2 linked regions of the Alkalihalobacterium alkalinitrilicum genome follow. The protein of the gene in region 2 interacts with the protein of the main gene of each other region in a pairwise test. Links are inferred from orthologs where the notes say so. Each region holds a gene or a part of one and is shown on either strand. Other genes may lie near its edges.

Region 1 (3,056 bases), 4.1 Mb from region 2 along the record:
GAAGCGATTTCAGTAATAATTTGTTTCATGTTGATTGTATGGAACTTCGTTTGCTCTTTCACTTGTTGGATAAAAGAATTTAATTTTTCTTCTTGATGGACAGCCTTTTCAAGGTAGCTACGATCTAACACCTCTTCACCTTTTAATGCTGTTGTTAGCGGAACTTCTGTTAATTTAATGTCGTGTTGCGTTATTTTTCCAATAATTACTTTTGGAATTCGAATAACTTCAGACCAATGATTATTTACTCTTGCAATCGCTCCAGGATTGCAGATATATTTCCCGTTTTTTTCCTTTATTCCGAACCCGCCGTGGAAATGGCCAGTCAAAATAATATCTGCCGTTGTCCCCCAAATATGGTCAATGATCGTATAAGGTATACCGTCTGGAAGTGCTTTTTCAACTAGCATACTATGAACGAGATGGATGAGAATATCGGCATCTGATTGATTTTCAGGATAGTAATCTAGCTTAGCGTCTCGTTGGTCTATGTCATAATGATAAGGTTGACCTGAAATTTGAACTTTAACACCGTTTTTTTCAATTAATAAAGGTTCTTCGGGTGTAATGACCGTTATGATGCCAAACGCATGTAATAAGCCGAGCATCGTCCTTGGAATGGTTTCAGGGTTATGACCATACGTATCATGATTTCCTGATATTGCATAAATTGGAGCATTTGCTTGACGAAAAATTTGCGCAAATTGTCCAACAACGTTTGGTGATAAATCTGGTCGATCAAAAACGTCACCACCGTGAAGCAATACATCGACGTTTTCTCGTTGACTAATTTCCATAATTTCAACGAGTTTTGTCTTTAATGTATCCACAAATGAATCTAATCGGTTTTTAGGTGTCGTCCCACGAATGTGCGTATCAGTAAAGTATAGAAACTTCAAACAGTACCCCTCGCTCCCATCAAAAGAATAAGCACCTATAAAGGTGCCATCCAAATTGTTTCGATTGTTACTATTTCTGTACGCCGAATACGCCTAATAAAAGAGTCTTTTTATTAGACGTAATTCTGGGTTATACAGATTATATATCAATTATTTCAAATCTAATGGTAATTCATCAAGTTCACTTTCAGTTGGAGCTTCTACTGTGATCTCCCCGTCAAGTCCATAATGCGATCGAATTAATTGTTCGATTTCAGCCGTTAAATCTCCGTTCTCTTTTAAGAATTGCTTTGAATTTTCACGACCTTGTCCTAGACGTTCTTCATTGAATGAATACCATGCGCCACTCTTCTGAACAATATCTAATTCTGCCCCAATATCCAAGATAGAACCTTCTCTTGAAATGCCTTCTCCATACATAATATCTACTTCTGCAGTTTTAAATGGAGGAGCTACTTTGTTTTTAACAACTTTAATTTTTGTCCTATTTCCTACCATATCGTTTCCTTGTTTTAACGTTTCAGCACGTCTAACTTCTAAACGAACTGAAGAATAGAACTTTAAGGCACGCCCACCTGGAGTTGTTTCTGGATTACCGAACATAACGCCGACTTTTTCACGAATTTGGTTGATAAAAACCGCAAGCGTCTTCGATTTATTAATTGCTCCACCTAGTTTTCGGAGAGCTTGAGACATTAGTCGTGCTTGTAATCCAACATGACTGTCACCCATTTCTCCTTCGATTTCCGCCTTCGGTACAAGAGCTGCCACACTATCAATAACAATAATATCAACAGCACCACTACGTACTAATGCTTCAGCTATTTCTAACGCCTGTTCTCCAGTATCAGGTTGTGAAAGTAGTAATTCATCAATGTTAACACCTAATTTTTTTGCATAAACTGGGTCGAGTGCATGCTCAGCATCGATAAAAGCAGCTTGTCCGCCTTGACGTTGAACTTCTGCAATTGCATGTAGTGCAACTGTCGTTTTACCTGAAGATTCAGGGCCATACACTTCGATAATTCTTCCTCGTGGGTACCCACCTACACCAAGAGCGATATCTAACGCTAATGCACCACTTGAAATTGTGGATACTCTTGTTTCCGTTTGTTCACCCATTTTCATAATAGACCCTTTACCAAATTGTTTTTCAATTTGTCTTAATGCCATCTCTAATGCGGCTTTTCTATCACTCATTATGTCATCTCCTCAAATATATGAAAATATTTTTACACTTTATAGGCCATATTTTAAATACGTACATGAAAGTTTAAACAACAACCACGTACGTTACAACATATCTCATATGTCTCTACTTATGATAACTTGTTTTTTTCGTTTTGCCAATAGATTTTACGAACATTTATTCGTTTTTTTCTTTGTGTTAAGATATGGAATTAAGTAAATAAAAGGGAGATTAGAAGAGTGGACGAACTCATTGTAAAGCGTCAGGCACCTCAGTAACAATCTATTGCGAACCAATATCTTGTAAAAATTGAGGAGCACAGACACTTTATGAGTACGTTTTTTATTTTATCATTTTAAAGGACGTTTTTCACGTTTTGGACGCGGCTTAGCAGGTTCTAAGTTTACACGAGCTCCATTAATGCGTGAATAACGAAGAGCTTCATAAACAAATGGTGCTACTTCTTCAGGAACTTCAACGAACGTAAATTTATCAAAAATGTCGATACGGCCTACTGCTTTTCCTGGTATACCAACAAGTTCAGAAATTTCTTCGATGAGAATTTTAGGACTCATGTTTACATTTTTTCCGACATTGATAAAGAACCTAACCATTCCTTTAGCTCCACCAGTTTCACCAAAGTTATAGCCATCGTCATCCAACGTATTATCATTAAGGAAGTTGCGCTTAAGTAAAGCAGTCACTACTTTTTCCGCTGGATATGTGTTTAGAAGATCATGGACTAGTGGTGCAAACCATTCACTATCTTTATCATCATTCATAGCTGATTCAATTTGTTTCTTCCATGTTTCTTGTTGTTTCTCAATCACTTCCGCAAATGTTGGTACGTTCTCTGAAGGGATAGGCATCTTAATCTCATCTTCAATTGAACGTAAATGTTTCATTTCCCGAGGTGTCACAAGTGTCAGCGCTAATCCTTTTCTACCTGCGCGACCAGTTCTACCTAT
Region 2 (2,926 bases):
TGCTTTGCGTATCGTGGGACATGATTAGATGGAAATTCAACAAATACATATTTGTTACTATCTGCTAACGGAAGAATGTCGCCTTTATGATAATCGCTGACTAGATCTCCATAAATTCGACATTCTTGACCTGGTAAGATGTTCATATTAAGTCCGTTTATTTTTATTTCTTCATTTAGCTGATCCACAGCTTTAATAATGCTTTGTTTTTCATTTATATATGGTCCATTCAGATGGTGTGGAGTGGCAATGATCGTTGTAATCCCTTCTTCGATTGCCTGCTCGATCATTTGAATACTCTCCGCTTTATGGGCTGCCCCGTCATCAACACTTGGCAAGATATGACAATGAATATCAATCATTCTACTCACCTCTTTTGTAAATCCTTTTCCATATTATCATAGAATACGGCATTTAGGTACACCCTTTTACAAGATTACCATTTATCTACCATAATAATAGTAGTATTGACCTTCTTTGAGCTCTTTTGCGTTTAAGACAACGCCTAGAACTTTCGCTTTCGCTGCTGTTAATAGGTCTTTTGCCTTTATAGCTTGCTCCTGATCTGTCTTGCCACTACTTACGACTAAAATCGTGCCGTTAGCATGTTTTGCGAGAATTTGTGCATCTGTTACCGCTAGTAATGGCGGTGAATCTAAAATCACAACGTCAAAGGCAGTTGCTAATTTTTCCAATAACACAGACATTCCTCTTGAACTTAAAAGCTCTGCAGGATTGGGTGGGGTTGGTCCGCTTGGTAAAATATATAAATTTTTCACTTCTGTTACTTGCACCGCTTCTTCAGCCGTATGTTGTTTTGTTAACATACTCGTTAACCCTGCAAGATTAGCGACGCCAAATGTATAGTGTGCTGTGGGTTTCCGTAAATCAGCGTCAATCAGTAACACTTTGTTTCCTTGTTGAGCCATGACAACGGCTAAGTTCGAAGCTGTTGTTGATTTTCCTTCCATTGGGCCTGCCGATGTTACAAGGATCGTACTCACTTTTTCATCAATGGACGCAAATTCAATATTCGTACGGATCGTACGATATTGTTCTGATATCGGTGACTTCGGTTCATGATGGGTAATTAAATTTCGTTTATTCGATTCTTTTGTATGTTTTTTTCGTGACATCGTCTAGACCTCCTCTAAGAAGCATTTCGTCGGTTTTTCTTATTCGCTGTCGTTGCTTCCATTTGCGAAACAACTCCAATGACAGGTAAACCGAGTAATTTTTCGATATCTTGTTCTGTTTTTACAGTAGTATCTAAGTATTCAAGTAAGAAGGCTAGTCCAACGGCCGTCATTAACCCAACAACAAAAGCAATCGCCATATTTAATGTAGGGTTTGGTTTAATCGGACTTGGGTTATCAGCCATTTGGGCAACAGATAAAATGCTGACGTTATCGACATTCATAATATTGACGATTTCGCGTTGGAACACGCTTGCTACCGTATTCGCAATTTGTGCCGCCATTGCTGGATCTTCGTTCTGCACGGTAATCGCGACGACTTGAGAGTTTTGCGCACTGCCGACAGTTACCATACTATTCAAAGCACCAACCGATGTATTTAAGTCAAGTTCAGCAATAACCTTTTCTAAAATCACTGGACTTTTCATAATGACGTTATACGTATTAATTAATTCAATATTGGTCCTTAAGTCTGCTTGAGTTACGTTTTGCATGTCCACCTTTGACTGGTTGATCAAGATTTGTGTCGATGACTGATAAATCGGTGTTAAAAGTAAATAACTGACTAATCCGCTAACTACGACAGCAATCAACGGTAGAATAATGAGTAACTTTATTCTTTTCTTTAATGTCGTAAATAGTTCTTTTAGGCTAATTGTTTCTTCCATCTTGTCCTCCCTAATAGTAAGAAGCTTATAAAATTGTCAATTTCAACTAGAAATTACATAGAGAATTATATCATATACGGTCGAGATTTGAAGGTAAAAAAAGAGATTAGTAAATTTTTATATATGAATCTAAAATTTGTGTGATACCGGTGTGAAAATTCAGATTGCGGAATTGTCTAATTCCTTCTATAATAAATCTGCTAGACTATCAAAAAATGTCAAAAAACCATAGAAAGAGGCACTATCCCATGAAGAAAATAATTATCATTGCTTCTATTATTATAAGTATCATCGTCTTATCAGTTGTTGGCTACGGTTTCTACTTATATAAGACGGTAAAAGATACTGCATCAGAAATGCATGAACCCATTGAACGTGAAAAAACACGGTTGGTTGACTTTCATCAAAGAGAACCACTTTCTTTCCTTATTACAGGAGTCGATTCTAGCGGTGAGGAAATTAAAGGTCGTTCAGACACGATTATCGTAATGACGGTTAATCCAAATGAGAAATCCGTTAAAATGTTAAGTATTCCTCGTGATACGCGTACACTTATTGTTGGTCGTGGGAATGAAGACAAAATCAACCATGCTTATGCATTTGGTGGTGTGGGAATGACGATGGATACGGTTGAGCATATGCTTGATATTCCAATTGATCATTATATTAGTGTTAATATGGATGGGTTTCAAGATATTGTCGATGCTGTTGGTGGCGTAACTGTTGATAATAGCTTTGCTTTTAATCAAAGTGGATTTACATTTCCTGAAGGAGAAATCACATTAAATGGTGAAGAAGCCCTTTCGTTTGTTCGAATGAGAAAGCAAGATCCTCGTGGAGATTTTGGACGAAATGATCGACAACGTCAAGTGATTAATGGTGTGATCCAAGAAGGAGCTCAAATTAGTTCAATTACACGACTTGATGATATGTTAAAAGCAATAGGTAATAACGTTAAGACTGATTTAGATTTCGATGCGATCAACAAAATTCAATCGAATTACCGTGATGCTCGCCACAGTGTAGATGAACTACAAATTAGCGGTTCTGGTCAAACGATAA

What was found. The genes of interacting proteins can lie anywhere in the genome.
Region 1: the proteins of BK574_RS19680 (region 2) and recA interact in binary tests that used the Bacillus subtilis proteins (3 or more experiments, as listed by UniProt). The link is inferred for Alkalihalobacterium alkalinitrilicum from one-to-one orthologs.

Annotation. Positions count from the first base shown.
Region 1 is NZ_KV917368.1:14,136-17,191, reverse strand. The notes cover bases 75-3,051. They hold recA (recombinase RecA), read right to left. Parts: upstream 2,100-3,051; coding sequence 1,050-2,099; downstream 75-1,049. Other genes in these bases: BK574_RS00070 (DEAD/DEAH box helicase), read right to left, coding at 2,439-3,051; BK574_RS00080 (metallophosphoesterase family protein), read right to left, coding at 75-899. In the rest of the region: more of BK574_RS00080, read right to left, coding at 1-74; more of BK574_RS00070, read right to left, coding at 3,052-3,056. UniProt on the Bacillus subtilis protein: Multifunctional protein involved in homologous recombination, DNA repair and competence.
Region 2 is NZ_KV917368.1:4,066,866-4,069,791, reverse strand. The notes cover bases 8-2,854. They hold BK574_RS19680 (YveK family protein), read right to left. Parts: upstream 1,865-2,854; coding sequence 1,151-1,864; downstream 8-1,150. Other genes in these bases: BK574_RS19675 (LCP family glycopolymer transferase), read left to right, coding at 2,113-2,854; BK574_RS19685 (CpsD/CapB family tyrosine-protein kinase), read right to left, coding at 444-1,136; BK574_RS19690 (tyrosine-protein phosphatase), read right to left, coding at 8-362. Also shown: more of BK574_RS19690, read right to left, coding at 1-7; more of BK574_RS19675, read left to right, coding at 2,855-2,926. UniProt on the Bacillus subtilis protein: Required for YwqD kinase activity. May bring YwqD and its substrates into contact. Probably involved in the regulation of capsular polysaccharide biosynthesis.